Regions from separate parts of the Cohnella herbarum genome, predicted to be linked through region 2. Evidence: riboswitches for the same ligand, from Rfam matches in the RefSeq annotation. Region 2 holds a riboswitch; each other region holds the start of a gene.
The links. A riboswitch is a leader RNA that binds a small molecule or an ion and turns the genes downstream of it on or off. The one in region 2 is predicted to bind cyclic di-AMP.

Region 1 (6,030 bases), 1.3 Mb from region 2:
GGAGCGGTTTTCTCTCCGTTGGATTTAACGGGATTGCGCTGAATTTCCATCAACGCGCTAATGACGTTCATATTCGGGCGGTACGGAACTTCGAATTCCTCCGTGAATGGGGAGGCATCCGGACGTTCCCGTCGCGTAATGATGAACTTGACTTTACGACCCGTAGCCGTGGTCGCTTTCGTTGCAGTAGTAGCTTCCGCCATGACTTAGCCCTCCTTCTTCTTGTTGGTGGAGTAGTCGCGCTTCCGCGGCTTAATCAACGATACATCGACGTCCTCGTACGAAATCTGCGGACCTTCCGGCGTAAACGACGCTAAAGTCGTCTTCAAGAAGTTATCGTCGTCGCGTTCAGGGAAGTCCGGCTTATAGTGAGCTCCGCGGCTTTCGTCGCGTTGAAGCGCCCCTGCCGTCATCGCCTCGGCCAGCTCAAGCATGTTCCACAGCTGACGGGTAAACGCCGCTCCCGCGTTATTCCAATTCGCGGTATCGTTGATATTAATATTTTTGTAACGCTGTTTGAGTTCCTTGATCTTGCCGATGGTCTCTTCCAGCTTCTTGTTGTAACGGACGACGGTCATGTTGTTCGTCATCCATTCGCCGAGCTCTCTGCTCAATACATAAGCGTTTTCCTTGCCGTCCATTTTCAGGATCGACTCGAATTTGTTCGCTTGTTTTTTGCGCTCGTTCTCGAATACGCTCTCCGATACGTCCTCGGCCGATTTTTTCAATCCACGGATGTACTCGATCGCTTTCGGTCCGGTTACCATGCCGCCGAAGATCGCGGACAACAAGGAGTTCGCGCCGAGACGGTTCGCGCCGTGATATTGATAATCGCACTCTCCGCAAGCGAATAGCCCCGGAACGTTCGTCATTTGATTGTAATCGACCCACAAGCCGCCCATCGAATAGTGAACCGCCGGGAAGATCTGCATCGGAATTTTCCGCGGATCGTCTCCGGTGAACTTCTCGTAGATTTCGATAATTCCTCCAAGCTTAACGTCAAGCTCCTTCGGATCCTTATGCGAAAGATCGAGATAAACTCTGTTCTCGCCGTTGATGCCGAGATTCTGGTTTACGCACACGTCGAAGATTTCGCGAGTCGCGATATCCCGCGGAACGAGGTTACCGTATGCCGGATATTTTTCTTCGAGGAAGTACCAAGGCTTGCCGTCTTTATAGGTCCAGATCCGGCCGCCTTCTCCCCTTGCCGATTCGCTCATGAGACGGTTTTTGTCGTCGCCGGGAATCGCGGTCGGGTGAATCTGAATGAACTCCCCGTTCGCATAATGCACGCCTTGCTGATAAACCGCGCTCGCCGCCGTTCCCGTATTGATTACGGAGTTCGTCGTTTTGCCGAAAATAATCCCGGGACCGCCGGTGGCCAGAATGACCGCATCGCCGCGGAACGTGACCGATTCCATCGTGCGCAGATCTTGCGCGGAAATCCCGCGGCAAACTCCGTCGTCATCGATGACCGCTCCCGTAAATTCCCAATGCTCGAATTTCTGCACCAGTCCCGCGACTTCCCAACGCCGAACCTGCTCGTCCAGCGCGTACAACAGTTGCTGTCCCGTCGTAGCTCCGGCGAATGCCGTACGGTGATATTGCGTTCCTCCGAACCGGCGGAAATCGAGCAATCCTTCCGGGGTACGGCTGAACATTACGCCCATCCGGTCCATCAAGTGGATAATGCCGGGCGCCGCTTCGCACATTGCTTTAACCGGAGGTTGATTCGCGAGGAAGTCGCCTCCATACACCGTATCGTCAAAGTGCTCCCAAGGGGAATCGCCTTCGCCTTTTGTATTTACAGCTCCGTTAATACCGCCTTGCGCGCATACGGAGTGAGATCTTTTAACCGGTACCAGCGAGAATAGATCGACCCGAACTCCCGCTTCCGCCGCTTTAATCGTCGCCATTAATCCGGCAAGTCCGCCTCCGACGACAATTACTTTTTGAGTAGCCATAATTTGTTTCTCCTCCCTCTAACCGATCGAGACTGAACTTAACGCCGTTGCTGCAGCCGATGCGAACTCGTCGCCGCGGAATGCGAACAAGGACAACAAGAACAGTGCCGACAAGATTACGAAGATGACCATGCAAATATTAGAGGAAACTTTCTGAGCGCGCGGGCCAACCGTAATTCCCCAGCTCACCAAGAAAGCCCACAAACCGTTCGCGAAGTGGAACGTCGCGGCGATTACGCCGATGATGTAAGCCGTGAAGACGAGCGGGTCGCTAACGATTCCGTTCATGTGTTGACCCAGTTCTTCATGCGTAACGTTGCCGAGCGTAATCTGGAATCGGGTTTCGTAGAAATGCCATGCCACGAAAATAAACGTGATTACCCCCGTAATCCGTTGCAACGTGAACGCCCAGTTGCGGCCATAGCTGAATCGGCCCGTGTTAATGTTCGATTGATACGCGATGTACAGTCCGTATACCCCATGGAATAAAATGGGCAACCAGATAACGAACAATTCCAGCCAGAATACAAGAGGTACGCTGTTCAAGAAGTCGATGCTTTTCGTGAAGCCCTCCTGTCCGCCTTCGTAAGCGGAATAGTTCGTCAGCGCATGCTCGATAATGAACAATCCAAGCGGAATTACGCCAAGCAACGAATGAAGCTTTCTCGGTAAATAAGAATTACCTTTCATGTCTGTGTTCGATCTCCTTTCGCATCCGTGCTTCGACTTCAGATGACGAAGTTTCCATACGTCACCATTTTGTCACCGCTTTTAAGGTTACCCTATTTTCGCTTATAATGGAACTGCTTATTTAATATTAAAACTTATAACTAAAACGCATAAGAGGATGGTGTTCCCTGTGCTCGAAGATATGCGGCTATTCGCGACGATTGTAGAACAAACAAGCCTAAACAAAGCAGCGGAAAGATTAAACCTGTCGCAACCCGCCCTGTCCCGCCGTTTAGCCCGGCTTGAATCGGAGCTTGAGGTCGACCTGTTCCGAAGAATCGGCAAGCGACTCGAACTAACGGCAGCCGGACAAGTCACTTACGAATTCGCGCTTGAGTTACGACAATTCCACGGCAGCTATTTACAGAAACTGAACGCTTTCAAATCGTCGGAAGCGCACGTAGCTACGATCGGAGCCAGCTTGACGACTCTCCAGACGACGCTGCCCGATCTTATTACCGCAATTACCGAGAAGCACCCTAATCTTGAGATTAAAGCCGTCACGGGCAAGTCGCACGAAATCGCCACGCTCGTTAAAGAACGCAAAGTCGATTTCGGAATCGTAGCCTCGTCCGTCATCTACGATCCCGCTATTACCAGTTTACCCTTGTTTGAAGATCATCTTATCCTCGTCCTTCCGAGAACGCATATTATATTAGAAAGAACGCAATTGGAAATGTCCGATCTCGACGGCCTTCCGATGATTCTTTTTGCGCCGGGAACGTGGTACCGAACTCTGACAGACGAATTATTAAAAAAATATAACCTTAAGCCGGATGTCCGGATGGAAATCGACTCTTTCGAGGCCATTATTCGGTTATTATCCGCTTGCCGCGCGGGCACTTTGCTTCCTAAATCTTACCTGCGCGAGCAAGTTCTCATCGATAACGATTTATACCTCGTGCGCATCAAAGAGCTTGAGGGGACTAAGCGGACGACGTCTCTCATTCACGGCGACCCGGTCTGGCTCGCTCCTTCGACGCGCTATTTGATCGAGGAAACGACCGCCTATTTCGACCGCGGGGCAAACCGTCTCAAAGAATCTTAATCTAACGAAAAAATCGGTCCGACTCCTGATTTTTCCTGTTTTAACCGCCTGCTCGCTATGGTACCTTTTACAGGTAGTTGGGGCGCCCTTCTTAGGAACGCAACAACAAAACATTCCGGCCAAAACCGTCAGGTGCGGGGGGACAAGTATTAAAAGCACATACTCGAAACGAACCTATACATGTGCAGGGGTGAAGCGCAATCGCGCAGGGCTGATCTCCCAGTCCGAATCCGACAGCTAACCTCGCCGGCCCATCTCTAGGAGGATATACGTAATGAAACACGGTTTGAAAAAATTGAGCATACGATCTTCAGCGCTTCTTCTTGGAGCGGCATTGGCACTACCGGGACTGACAGCACACGCGGCAACGACTCACACCGCTAAAAATTCCGATACGTTTTGGAAGCTTTCAACCCAATACAAAGTGCCGCTTCAGAAATTGATGAACGCGAACCCTTCCGTCGATCCTTTGAATATCTACACCGGATTAAAGCTTGTGATCCCGAGCAGCACGGCCAACTCCGGGAGCGCTTCCAAGGCGACAGCCGCTGCCGACTCGAGCAAGCCCGTCCAAATGCAATCGACGTCGACCGCGGAGTCGCTCGCTTACTCCAAAATTATCGACATTAAAGCTTCGGCTTATTCGGCTGCTGCCGAGGAGAACGGCGGATGGGGGGCTGTCGATTATTTCGGCAATCCGCTTAAGCTCGGAACGATAGCCGTGGACCCGAAAGTCATCGCCTTCGGAACGAGAGTATACATTGAAGGATACGATTTCAATGGCTTGCCTCAGGGAGGCATGTACGCGCGGGCATTGGATGCGGGTGGCGCGATCAAGGGCAAACGAATCGATATTTTCGTTCCGGGTTCCCGTTCTTTCGTCTCGAGTTTCGGTTTTCAGAACGTCAAAGTCTACATTTTAGAATAGTTCCGGCCATTCGAATATCGCGCGCTATAAATAAACCTAGGCTCCGATTGCGGACCCTAGGTTTATTTAATCCGTTCACTCCGCAACCATACAATTCGTAAGCTGCCTACCTGACCGATTTCCACGGTCGGGTACGATTTTACTGCCCTTTTCTGCGTTCGGGAATATCCAGCAGATCGGTTAAAGTCACGGGCTCGTAATGATTCGCGCGCAACCAGTCGATAATTTGCGGAAGCGCCTTGACCGTACCGGACAAGCTCTGTCCTTGTCCGCCTCCGGCATGCATCAGCACGACGGAACCCGGCCGTACCGAGCGGGTGACGTTCCGAAACACCTGATCCGAGCTTAACTGTCGCCAATCCGATGAATCCACATCCCAATTCACTACCGTATATCCTCTTTTTTTCGCCCAGTCCAGATGTTTTGGTAAAATCTCCCCGTATGGAGGACGCACTAGCCTTGGTTTAAACCCGACGATCCCCTCGATCACGTGCTCCGCTCGTTCGATCTGCTCTTGCACCTTCGCGAAGTTCAGCTTAGAGAAATTAGGGTGGCTATACGAATGATTACCTAGGTTATGGCCCTCCCGGTGGATTCGTTTGACTAAATCCGGATGTTTCGAGCTGCGGGTTCCTACGACGAAGAAAGTCGCATGAACCTTCTTGGCTTTCAGGACGTCCAGAACCTGCGGCGTGAACCGGGGGTCCGGCACGTCGTCGAACGTTAACGCGACTTTGCGCGAACCCCGGGACGCGGACAATACGAACACGCCTTCATACTTGCGTTCATATTCGGACCAATGATTGCCGGACGGCTTAACCTGCGTTGTTCCAGCTGCATAAGCGGCATGCGCACCAGTACAATCCCCCAACAAAGACAAAAGGGTGACGGCGCTTACCAGCGCCATCACCACCGATCTAAAGCGCGACATCGTCATCTCGCCAATCCCCCCATAACCGCTCATTCTAACTATATCCTGAACGAATGGGATGGATTTCATTCAACTCTCGCTAATAACTTTTCCAGCCGGCTATTGTCCGATCGACTCTTGGAATTGCTCGATCTGATCATTCGTGCCGATAACGACCATCACGTCGTCCTTCGATAAGGTATCCTTCGCCACGGGAGCGATGATGATCCCCTTCGGTTTGTTGATAGCCACGATGCTGCAACCGAATCTCCCCCTCGGGTTCACATCGTCCAGCGACTTGCCCGACAGGCATTCCGGAACCGCAAGCTCCGCTATCGTATATTGCTTGGACAGCTCGATATAATCCAACAAGTTCGGCGAAACGAGCTGATGGGCCACGCGAACCCCCATATCCCGTTCCGGATAGATAATCCTGTCCACGCCGACCCGC
Region 2 (6,030 bases):
CGTATTTCATCGCAAAGATAGATACCCTCGAGTCCATTCGCATTGATCTACCGACCGGCAAAAAACGCATAACCCCGAAATTCTCCGAAACCGACTTAGTCGCGGAAATGAAACTCCCGATCAAATTCCACGTCAAAGGTCATTCGGATCGCGCAACTACCTATACGTTTCAATTCAAACGGGAAACTCCGCAGCAGCCATGGCGCATTGTTGACGTAATCGCTAAATCCAAGAAATAAGCTTTTTTAGACTAATCTCCGTGTGAACCCGTGCGTTGCTTACTCCAGCTTGATTCCGTATATTTTGCCCCCGCGAGAAGCAACGACGGCATAATCGTTGAAGACGGCAGGCGATGACTCGATGTTCGTACCGATACTTAATTTTCCGACGACTTTGCCGTTGCTGGCTGAGATGACGGAAATATTGCCGATGGAATCCGCTTGAATCAGATACGCTTTCCCCGATTTATCGTATACGTCCACCGGTGAAGACCAGGCGTAATTCGCCATCGGCAGCTTCCATTTCTCTAACCCCGTAGCCTTGTCCAAAGCCACCATTAATCCTCCGCTGAACGTCCCGTACCGGGCGATCGTGAAGATCACGAGGTTGGAAATTTCCTTTTTCCCCAATACGGGCGTCGCCAGTAATCCGCCGTTAATCGGATGATCGCCGAGCACCGAGAAACTCGCGTATTTGCTCTGCCAGACCGTCTCTCCCGTTAAACCGTTGATCTTCCTGAGGTAGGAATTTCCTTTCCTTCCTTGCTTGTCCACTTCGGTACCGGTATAGAGATAAGGAATGCCCTTCTCCGTTTCAAGCACGATCGTAGCATCGGTGTCATCGATGGGAGGAAGCGACCATTCCGATTCGTAAGTATTTAAGTTCAGCGCTTGCACGCTGCCGCCATTATCCGCGAAATATGCCAGGTTATCGTGAATGGCGATCGAATTTTCGATACCTTGATGATTATTGCCTGAAATCTTGTATCTGTATTTATTGATTATCGGATCGATGGATATTTTCTTTTTCGCCGGATCGAAAACGGTATTCAGCTTCAGATGGTAGACCAGTCCGTTCTCGCCGCCGACGATAAGTGTATCGTCCAGCCGATTGAACATCGCCGAGCTATCGAACGCTCCCCATGTGCGGTAGGCGAACGGGTCTTTGCCGTTTACGCGCAGCAATCTCTTCTGATCGGTTAAGCTGAACAGATTAAATCCGATCGTGCCGTTCTCGGGAATGCCCTCCCCGACATAGAGGAGCGGGTAACCTCTTGCGTCCACCGACACGCTGCCTTTGATCGGATTGCCGATCTTGATTGGACTGCGCGTCTCCTCGCCGGTCTTCAACTCCATGAAATAGACATACCCGTCGAGAGACGCGTAGATCACTTCGGTAAAATCAGGTTGCGAGAGAAACTTCTCTTTGACGTTCATCGTGCGCAATACTTCCGGAGTCCATTTCACGATGGCCGGCTGACCCGTCCAACCCGCTCCGCCTCCCCAAGAGCTCGACTTGGTTTTTTTCTCCCAGACGATCTTCGGGCTAAATCGCTTCATCTCCGTCGTGCCGAAGGAAGGAGCGCTTCTCTCCTTATTCCCTCGAAAGGTCAAAATCCCCTCGACTTCGGTATAAACGGCGGGAAACGCTTGCGAGATTGTAGGCTTCTTATTCCATTGCGAGGAGTAACGACTTTCGGCTTGCGCGATTCCCTGGTACATACAAACGATTAATAGTGCTAGGATGAAAGTCTTTTTTCCTCGGGACATCTCTATTTATTCCTCCAAAACCTAGGATAAATAGAGTGTACCTACTAGACTCCGAGAAGCATGTCAAACGGTCGGCGAGTATTAAGGGAATATTTGTCATAATGAGCGACTTGATCCGGGATTTCGTCTAGTCTTAAACGAATACGGATCTTACTACAACAAAAATACTAGAAACTGCGTTATAACAACTAGCGCAGTAAATGCGGCAGCAACAAAATCGATAAGCCAATAAGCGCAAACACCCCTGAAATGATCCTTTGAAAAACAAAATAGGCCCTTGGCGGTTCTCTTAAAGCTTTCCAGCTTTGAGCTAACTTCCAGAAGTAATAAGGATTTATCGTTGCAAACAATGCAATTCCGGTCCATAAACACATGAATATGAAAAAAATCCAAGAAAAAGCATTCACTTCCGGCGGCACTCCCATTTCCCCCCCCCATTAACATGTTTGTAGATAATACGTACGTACCCGGATAGATAAGACCGTCCCGAAAGCCTTAACTTGGCTAACGAAACGGTCTGTCTATTCGTACCTATTTAACCATAATCATTTTATTAGCCCTAAGCTGAGGATGTTCCGGCATCTCATTCACCGAGACGACCGCATCCGTCTTCTTGTTAGGCTTGCTCCAGTATTGCTCGCTGCCGGGCAGATCGTCGAACCACGCGGCATCGTCCGGGCAATCCAAGATCATGAAGCGACCGTAATGCCCGTCGCGGGATTGGTGGTATTTCAAATAAGCTTTTCCGTTCTCGATGGCCAGAATTTCGATTTTACCCGAGGTATGGCTCATCGACAGTCGCACTCTTTTCCCCAACCCGGACGTCCGGGCTTTAGCCTTCTCTACGAGATCGTATACTTCGGCAAGCGGAAGCACGAAGTCTACGTTACCCGCGACTGGACGGTTAATGAAGAAATAATAAGGAGTTACTCCCGCCCACGACAATCTATCCAGAAGCTCGCCAAGCACTTGCGCGTCATCGTTGATTCCTTTCAGAATCGGGGTCTGGTTCACGACGATCGCGCCTGCATCATGTAAAGCTTGAAACCCGCGAACGGCTTCGGGCGTAATCTCTCTTGGATGGTTAATATGGGCCATGACGTAGATTCTCTTGTTCGCGCTGGAGAACTCGCGTATAGCTTCGAGCAATAGCTCGTCCTCATAGATACGCATAGGGTTGAACACCGGAATTTTGGAGCCTAGCCGTATAATCTGAACGTGTTCGATTTCCCTTAATCTATGCAAAATTGCGCGCAGTTTAGAGGTGGCAAGAATCAAGCTATCCCCTCCGGTCAGGAGGACGTTGCTGATCTCCGGGTGCTCCGCGATATACTGCAGTCCCGGCTCGATATCCGAGGTCGCTTCCTTGACGTCGTTGCGGAACAACCGTTTGCGGAAACAATATCGGCAATACGCCCCGCACACTTCGGAGACGATGAGCAGCGCGGTCGAACTGTACTTATGTTGACAGCCCTTCACAACGTAGTTAGTGTCTTCATCCGAGGCATCCCATCTTCCGTACTCCAGCAGTTCCCCTTCATTGGGAATGACGAGCTTGCGGATGGGGTCGTCCGGATCGTTCCAATCGATCAGTTTCAAATAGTACTCATTCACGCGAAAGACGAATTTATCGGTGATCGATTTTAATTGCTCACGTTGTTGCTCGGGGATGTGAGTGATTTTTCCGATATCGGTAATATACTTGGGTTGCGGCATTGCATATTCCTCCTCAAGGTATATTCGGTCGAATTCGAGAACGAATCCATTCCAAGCCCCTGCTATCCCCCCTTCGTTTCAAAATAAATAGACCCGATGCCAGAAGACCATCCCTTCTGCATACCGGGCCTAAAGAAAACAAAAAAGACCCTTGTTCGGGTCAAAAGAATGAGCAGTTTATCTGCGCACGACAATCCGACCCATCCAAAGCTGACGAGGTTAGCTGACGGACTCGGGATAGATGGTTCCCTACATTCGCGTAGAATGATTCGCCCCAGAAAACTGGTTCCCCCGCTCTCCGGCCTAATGCCGGAAACTAAGCTTAGGGTTACTATAGAGGATTCTCCAAGAGATGTCAATACGTGGTAAACCTCGGGAATATCCGATCCAAGCCAAGTTGTTCTTAGGGTCTAAAGTCGATTAAAATAAGAAGTATTAGAGGAGGAAGGCACATATGCAACCTGCGCGGAAATGGTCTGATCGCATCAAATGGATGCTGATGAACCAAAAAGTAATCCTGTTCCTTGTCGTCGTACTGTTAATCAGCCTGAATATACTCGTACTCGACAAAATCTCGTACGTATTTCATCCGTTTATCGTCATCTTCGAGACGGTCTTCCTTCCTTTTCTTCTGACCGGAGTCGCTTATTACTTGCTTAACCCGATCGTGGATTACCTCGAGCTTCGTAAAATTAAACGAGTGTATTCCATTATCGTCTTGTACCTTGTCATTATTACCATCCTAACGCTCGTCGTCATGAAGGTCGTTCCGTTGCTAAGCGAGCAAATCACGAGCTTGATCGTACAGTTCCCGAATTATAGCCAGGACGCGAAGCTGAAGTTCGAGGAATTGATCGGGAACGAATACTTCAACGAATTGCAGGATACGCTCGGCATCGATTCCAGCAAGCTGGTGAACGATTTCTCGGGTCGCGCCTCCGAGGTGTTGAACAATGCATGGTCCGGGATCGGGAATCTTGTCGGCCGCATTACGGAAACTGTGCTTGCCATCATCACCGTGCCGTTCATACTGTTCTATCTATTGAAGGACCGCAAGAAACTGTCTCCATTCGTGCTCAGCTTTCTGCCGACTTCCTTACGTCAGCGTTCGTTCGGCGTTATGCTCGAGATGAACCAACAGATCAGCTCTTACATACGCGGACAGATCGTCGTTAGCTTGTGCATCGGCGTTCTGCTCTACATCGGTTATCTGATTATCGGCTTGGACTATTCGCTCGTTCTTGCGGTCATTGCCGCTTGCACGAGTATCGTCCCTTATTTAGGACCGGTCATCGCCATTACCCCAGCCCTGATCGTGGCGATGATGACTTCGCCGTTCATGTTGTTGAAAATGGTCATCGTCTGGACGATCGTCCAGCTTATCGAAGGAAAATTCATCTCTCCGCAAATTATGGGAAAGACGATGCACGTTCATCCGATCACCATCATATTCGTAATCATCGCCGCTGGGAATTTGTTCGGTATCATCGGCATTATTCTCGCGGTTCCCGGTTATGCGATCATTAAGGTCATCGCCACTCACTTGTTCCGATGGTTCAAGGCGCGGACTGGGCTATATGAACCGCCCGAAGTCGAGGAGCCGAAAGCTTCCGAGTGAACGGAATAAAAAGGGCATCTCGCTAGCCAGGCTAATGGCTTGCGAGATGCCCTTTTTTTAAGTAAGGGTAACGACGGATAATGTTCGGTAACGCTCGGCATCAATGCTTCGCTGGCGACGTTGGATCCTTAGCGCTTTCCCCGTCTACCTTAAAGTGGCCGACCGCCGCTTTCAGCGAATCCGACACCTCCAGAAGCTGCTGCGACGTTTGGGCGAACTCATTCAATACGGCGGTCTGTTCCTGCACCATAGCCGACATCTGCTCGGTGAAAGCAGATGTTTCCTCCGTCACGCGGCTGATCTCTTCGGCCGAACGGACAACGCTGCCGCTGCCCGCCGCGATCTGGCCTATGGAAGAAGCCGCTTCGATCACTTGGGAAGTCAGATCGTCGACATTATCGACGATCTGCCTGATGTTCGACTCCGCTTCGCGAATGGCCGACGTTCCTTCATAGACGGTTTTAGAGCTGTCGGCGATCAGCTCGACGATCGTCTCGACGTCCTGGTTCATCCGCTTGAGCGTCGATTCGATGCTGCCGGCGGATTGCGCCGTTTGATCGGCCAGCTTGCGGATTTCGGCGGCGACGACCCCGAATCCCCGCCCGTATTCGCCCGCGCGCGCCGCTTCGATCGTCGCGTTGAGCGAGAGCAGATTGGTCTTCGTGGAAATATCGCTCATATACCCGACGATGCCGAGAATTTGGCTCGACTGCTCCGACAGTTGGGTAACGCTTTGCTGGATATTCGTGAACGCCCGGTCGATCTTCGCGACTTCTTCTTGCGTCTTGTCCAAATTGCGACTGCCGCTGTCCGCGGCCGCCTGCGTCGTCTTGGCCAGTTCCGCCGCCTGCCGCGTCCCCTTGGCGACCAAATCCAGGCCGCCCAGGTTCTCCTGCATGATCGCGGATATTTCCTCCGTCTGTGCGA
Region 3 (6,030 bases), 3.7 Mb from region 2:
AACGCTCTTCTACCTTAGCAAGCTATTCGTTGGCTCGATTAATTTCGCTTGATGCAGCATGATCTGAATAATCCGTTACACCGATGGTTATTGTTTCTGGACGAGAAGATCACAGAACAACAATTAGAGGAGTTGGTTACTATGGATTCCACGATTAAAACAGCTGAGGAACGCCTGCAACGGCTAAGTTGCGATGAGGAAACGCTTCGTTTGTATGAAGCTCGAGAAGAAGCGTTCATCGAATACAATAGCGCGATGTCAGCCGCGAGAAGAGCGGGAATCAGAGAAGGAATTGAAATCGGCGAGCAAAAGGGTATTCAGCAAGGTAAGCGAGATGGAAGGATTGAAGGGAAACAAGAGATCGCAAGAAACATGTTCGCGATCGGATTGGACATCGAGACAATAATGAAGCTCACCGGTCTTACGATTGAAGAATTAAACAAACTCAAATAATCATTTGCAAGTAGCAACCGGTTAACCCGGAAGTGTTGCTAACCCGCGCCGAAGCGGCGGAGTTGCTAATTGGGGTTCACGGGTATTTGCATAAATAAAACAAGGATCACTCTTAGGGTAAGGTTTACCGAGGAGTGATCCTTGTTAGGTAGAAAGAGCTTCAAGCTCTATTCTTGCATTTACTTAATGATTTCCGGTTCCGGAACGGCGGCGCCGCGGGTATCCACGGTCACTTTCTTCATGACCGGAGGCGTGTTCGGGCGATCGTTGGAGTTTCTAGGCAGCGCTACGATCTCGTTCACGACATCCATACCCTCGGTAACTTTGCCGAAAGCGGCATAGGCTCCGTCTAGATGCGGAGAGTCCGCGACCATCAAGAAGAACTGCGATCCGGCGCTGTCCGGATTTTGCGCGCGCGCCATGGAGAGAACGCCGGCCGTATGTTTCAGCTTGTTCTCGAAGCCGTTTTGCGTGAATTCTCCGGCGATCGAGTAGTCGGGTCCGCCCATTCCCGTACCGTCAGGGTCGCCGCCCTGAATCATGAAGCCGGGGATGATCCGATGGAAGATCGTGCCGTCGTAGAAGCCTTTGTTCACGAGGGAGACAAAGTTGTTTACCGTATTCGGCGCTACTTTAGGGTAAAGCTCGACTTTGATGATTTTGCCGCTGTCCATTTCAATGGTGACGATCGGGTTGTCGCCGGATGTGTCTACTTCGCTCATTGGGGAAGCCTCCTGTGTGGATGCCGCGCCGTTACCTGTGGCCGATGCATCGGTTTGATTTTTTTCCTTGCCGCCGCATCCCGTTACGATAGCCAATAACGCAATGATCGTAAGCAGCGAGACGGTAAATCGAATTTTTGCGGATTTCAATTTCAAATCCCCCTTGTCCTCTATATCCTCTCGTATCATAACATTTGCTCGAAAAGGATTCCACCGCGGCTTAGTTAACAAACGTTTATGTCATGTCAAAGCCGCGATCCGGGGGATCGCGGCGAGGCGAATCATAGCGTGCCCAAACTATAATTACACGATTTCATAATGAGCCCGACAATGCTCCATTAATGAAGCGGGATCCATGGAGTAGCGATACGCGGAAGGCCCTCGGCGTTGATGAGATCCGCTATTGTCGTTCTGAAACTGGGAATTCAGATCGTTCAGCGCCGATCGGACCAGCTCCGATTTCGTATCCCCCCATCTATCATGGAGATGATCTACCGTTTCATAGGCTTCCGTTAAAGTAGGCTTATGGAAATATTGCAGGAAAGCGGCCCATTGGGCTAAGTCGAAATACTTTTTGTTCTCGGACAGCACGCATTCGCTCCATCCGACCCGGCCACAGCAGGAGATTCTGAGCAAACCGTACCGGCAGTTCGCGTCGTTTTTGGCGCATGCGCCATCGGGTAAATCGCGGGGATCTTCGAACAGATACAATTGAAAGCTCGTAATTCTGATTTCTTCCGCCATCCTAAGCACTCCTTGAATTCTCTCAAATTACGCTTGCGAGGTTAGCTGTCGGATTCGGGCGCGAGAGTCGCCCTACCTTCGGATATCATTATCCTTCCGGATTCACCCCAGCGGCCGCGGCCGCGATGGTTCCCCCGCTTCCCGTTAAGGAATTCAGCGTTAGACAAATCCGAATATAACTCCAGTCGGGATGCTTTGTAAATATAGAGGCAATTCCAAATCTGTCCACCTAATGGCGATTTCGTGCAAATTACGGATATTTAATCCGATAAAACCACTTCTTTCGTGCATTTGGGAGGCTTAAGCTCGCTCTAGCTTTCATTCACGGTTTTCGGGTTGAAAAGCGATCGGGACGGTGATCGGGATATATGCTGACTTTTGTTAAAAACCGAGAAATAGAGAGATAAAAAGAGTATTCTGGAGATCGCGTCAATTGTAAGCGGTACGATTTACCACGTTGACGTAATTTGCTCTACAGGCGGAATTGGGATTGCTTTACAAAGGTTGGGGGCAGGAGTAATATTCGATTCATGATTTTGATATTGTTCCATTCGTAATCGCTGAGTTTTCCGAAATGGGAAAACGGGGGAACCAATCGATGGCGTTCATTCGGTGTGAGAGCCGAACGTCGCCGTCCGGGGTGAATCCCGAAGCGACCGCACCTAGGATGCGGCCGCTTCGGGTAGGGCGACTCTCACCGCCCGAATCCGACAGCTAACCTCGTAAGCGTTGATGCGTGCAACCGATCGTCGTTTCATGGACGCGCGCAGTGGAGAGAGGATGATGAACTTGTGACCGAATAGGCCGCAGGGGATTATTCCTTGCGGTTTTTGTTATGTTTATTGATCGCTGAGTTTCCGGTAGTAGACCGGGAAGCGGGGGAACCAAACGGATTCCGGAACGAGGAATTCATGGGGTGAATCCGGAAGGCAAGGAGCTCCAGCTCCGGGCCGGAAGGTAGGGCGACTCTCACGCCCGAATCCGACAGCTAACCTCGTAAGCGTACCGAGAGAGGCAACGATGATCGTGATTGGAGACGGCTTCTATAGCCGCGCCCAAGAAGCCACGAGAAGAGTTCCTCTTCACTGGGCTTCTTTTTTGTTGCCTTTTTTCGACTGAGAACAGGAGATGAACGGAATGGTTAACCGGGACGTCGTGCTCGTATCGGCCCCTAATGTTGCTGGCGAACGATTCATGAAGTTATTGAAGCAGAAAAATATCCCGTATGCGGCGATCGTTAATAACACGGCCGAATACGAACGTATAAGAGGCCTCGGGGCTGAACACATTATTGTGGTAAATACGACCAAAGAAGATTCTTGGTTAATCCCCGAGGTCGGAGTCGGTAAAGTATATCTTTTCGAGAAAAGTTTGAATTTATGCTGCAGGTACGTCCAGATTTGCCGGAGTTGGACATCCAAACCGATTTACGTCATTACGGGCAGCCAGAATCCCCGAAACGTATACAAAAGCTTAGGCGTCGATTACGTCATTCACAGCGGCGCGCAAGACTACGGATTTCTTATTACGGACGATTTGAAATCGTAAGACGTTTAGTTCTATTAACCTTTGAGGAGGCTGCTTCATGCTAGATCTTTATATGGTTTTGCTGCTGGCGGCAACGTTCGCGATATTTTACGGCTTTATGGCTTGGTGCGACCGGGTCGTCAACGATGCGGGAGGCGAGCGAAAATGATCATCGTATCGATCTTCACCGTATTCATCTTTCTATATTTAATTTACGCCTTAGTGAATCCAGAGAAGTTCTAATCCGTTCGTTGCATGTGCAACCGATAGCCGGTCTTGAACGAGACGCTCGGTTGTCATAAAGATAGAGGAGGAAAGGCTATATGGGCATTCTGCAAATCGTTATCGTGATCGCGGTTCTTGTCTTGCTCGTGAAACCGGTCGGATCGTACGTCTATCACGTATTCTCCAATGAACCGAACCGGCAAGACCGCATTTTCGGACCGTTCGAAAGATTTATTTACCTGCTGATCGGACTTAAGAACCGGAGCGGGATGACATGGAAAAAGTACGCTTTAAGCTTTCTATTGACCAACATCGTGCTCGTGGCCGTCGGATACTTAATCTTGCGGCTGCAGAAGTACTTGCCGTTTAATCCGAGCGGCATAGATAACATGGAACAGACGCTTTCTTTTAACACCATCGTCAGTTTTATTACGAATACGAACTTACAGCATTACAGCGGCGAATCCGGCTTGTCCTATTTCTCGCAGATGGCCGTTATCACGATGATGATGTTCACCTCGGCCGCTACCGGTTTTTCGGTTGCCATGGCGTTTATTAGAGGGATTACGACCAAGGGAGAAACGCTAGGGAACTTTTTCGAAGATTTCGTCAAAGCGCATACCCGTATTTTCCTTCCGGCGGCCGTCGTGGTCACATTGCTGCTTGTCTCCCTGCAAGTACCGCTAACGCTAGATCCGACGTTAACCGTGACTACGCTTGAAGGCGCAGTGCAGAACATTGCCATCGGTCCGGTAGCGGCATTGGAATCCATTAAGCATCTGGGCACGAATGGCGGCGGATTCTTCGGAGTGAACTCGGCGCATCCGTTCGAGAATCCGAATCCTCTGACGAACATCGTCGAGATCTTGTCCATGTGGGTTCTGCCAGCATCTCTTCCTTATGTATATGGACGGTTCGCAAAGAACGGCAAGCAAGGCTGGGTCGTATTCAGCGCGATGATGACGTTGTTCCTCTTATTCCTCTCGCTGATCTATTTCTCGGAGCTTCGCGGAAATCCGGCCATCAGCGCTATGGGGATCGATTCTTCGCAAGGCAGCATGGAAGGCAAGGAAGTCCGATTCGGCATTCCGCAGTCCTCGCTCTTCTCCGCGGTCACGACGGCGGCGACGACGGGAACGGTCAACAACATGCACGATACGCTCACTCCGCTCGGAGGTCTCGGAACGCTAGGAGAAATGATGCTGAACGTCGTGTTCGGGGGCAAAGGCGTCGGACTGATCAATATGCTAATGTACGCAATGCTGGGCGTATTCTTATGCGGATTAATGGTGGGAAGGACACCGGAGTTTCTGGGGCGGAAAATCGAGCCTCGGGAGATGAAGCTGATCGCGATCGCCATTCTGGCGCATCCTTTCATTATTCTCGTGCCGACCGCGATATCCTTCCTGACGGACCTGGGTCAAGGGTCCATTACGAATCCGGGATCGCACGGCATCACTCAAGTGTTATACGAATATACGTCTTCCGCGGCCAATAACGGTTCGGGTTTCGAGGGATTGGCGGACAATACGCCGTTCTGGAACATTATGACGGGGCTCGTTATGCTGCTGGGGCGTTACGTTTCGATGATTGCGATGCTAGCCGTCGCGGGATCCTTGGTACGCAAGCAATGGGTGCCTGAGACGGTCGGTACTTTCCGGACGGATAACAAGTTGTTTTACGGCATTCTGATCGGAACGGTATTGATTATCGGCGCGTTGACGTTCCTGCCCGCTATCGTGCTGGGACCTGTCGCAGAGCATTTGAAGTTAGGCTAAGGATGAGGTGAATCGTTCATGAATGCTAATCGCAAATCGATGCTGACCTCCGCGATCGTAAGCCGTGCGGTAAAGGAAAGCTTCACTAAATTAAATCCCGTAAGCATGATGCGAAATCCCGTCATGTTCGTCGTCGAAGTCGGAACGGTCGTCGTTCTGTTGATGACGTTGTTTCCCGGATATTTTAATACGCAAGACGATATTGGGTTTAACCTGACCGTGTTCTTCATTCTTCTGTTCACCGTGTTGTTCGCGAACTTCGCGGAAGCATTGGCCGAAGGCAGGGGAAAGGCACAAGCGGATTCATTGAAAAATACGAAAAAAGAGATCAACGCGAACAAATTGGTCGGGGGCGTCATTAAGGTCGTCTCTTCTGCGGATTTGCGCAAAGGCGACGTGGTCATTGTGTCTCAAGGAGAGATGATTCCCGGAGACGGCGAAGTGGTCGAAGGGTTGGCGTCCGTCGACGAATCGGCCATTACCGGCGAATCCGCGCCCGTCATTAAGGAAGCCGGAGGGGATTTTAGCTCCGTCACCGGCGGAACCCGGGTCGTCAGCGATAAGATTAAGGTGCGGATCAC

Region 1: it holds a riboswitch for cyclic di-AMP, as region 2 does, so the genes downstream of both, HH215_RS13620 (3D domain-containing protein) here and HH215_RS07970 (KamA family radical SAM protein) in region 2, are expected to answer to the same signal.
Region 3: it holds a riboswitch for cyclic di-AMP, as region 2 does, so the genes downstream of both, HH215_RS27490 (hypothetical protein) here and HH215_RS07970 (KamA family radical SAM protein) in region 2, are expected to answer to the same signal.

Annotation. Positions count from the first base shown of each region.
Region 1 is NZ_CP051680.1:3,078,464-3,084,493, forward strand. Features, by position in the region: gene sdhB (succinate dehydrogenase iron-sulfur subunit) at 1-203, opposite strand, end outside; gene sdhA (succinate dehydrogenase flavoprotein subunit) at 207-1,964, opposite strand; gene HH215_RS13610 (succinate dehydrogenase cytochrome b558 subunit) at 1,983-2,654, opposite strand; gene HH215_RS13615 (LysR substrate-binding domain-containing protein) at 2,824-3,741, shown strand; cyclic di-AMP (ydaO/yuaA leader) riboswitch at 3,849-4,010, shown strand; gene HH215_RS13620 (3D domain-containing protein) at 4,016-4,669, shown strand; gene HH215_RS13625 (polysaccharide deacetylase family protein) at 4,809-5,633, opposite strand; gene HH215_RS13630 (potassium channel family protein) at 5,700-6,030, opposite strand, start outside.
Region 2 is NZ_CP051680.1:1,807,606-1,813,635, forward strand. Features, by position in the region: gene HH215_RS07955 (hypothetical protein) at 1-239, shown strand, start outside; gene HH215_RS07960 (PQQ-binding-like beta-propeller repeat protein) at 279-1,769, opposite strand; gene HH215_RS07965 (DUF6199 family natural product biosynthesis protein) at 1,958-2,188, opposite strand; gene HH215_RS07970 (KamA family radical SAM protein) at 2,301-3,485, opposite strand; cyclic di-AMP (ydaO/yuaA leader) riboswitch at 3,679-3,818, opposite strand; gene HH215_RS07975 (AI-2E family transporter) at 3,940-5,103, shown strand; gene HH215_RS07980 (methyl-accepting chemotaxis protein) at 5,204-6,030, opposite strand, start outside.
Region 3 is NZ_CP051680.1:6,467,644-6,473,673, forward strand. Features, by position in the region: gene HH215_RS27475 (Rpn family recombination-promoting nuclease/putative transposase) at 52-453, shown strand; gene HH215_RS27480 (peptidylprolyl isomerase) at 633-1,325, opposite strand; gene HH215_RS27485 (hypothetical protein) at 1,479-1,919, opposite strand; cyclic di-AMP (ydaO/yuaA leader) riboswitch at 1,934-2,088, opposite strand; cyclic di-AMP (ydaO/yuaA leader) riboswitch at 2,468-2,663, shown strand; cyclic di-AMP (ydaO/yuaA leader) riboswitch at 2,757-2,938, shown strand; gene HH215_RS27490 (hypothetical protein) at 3,057-3,467, shown strand; gene HH215_RS37110 (potassium-transporting ATPase subunit F) at 3,612-3,689, shown strand; gene kdpA (potassium-transporting ATPase subunit KdpA) at 3,770-5,449, shown strand; gene kdpB (potassium-transporting ATPase subunit KdpB) at 5,468-6,030, shown strand, end outside.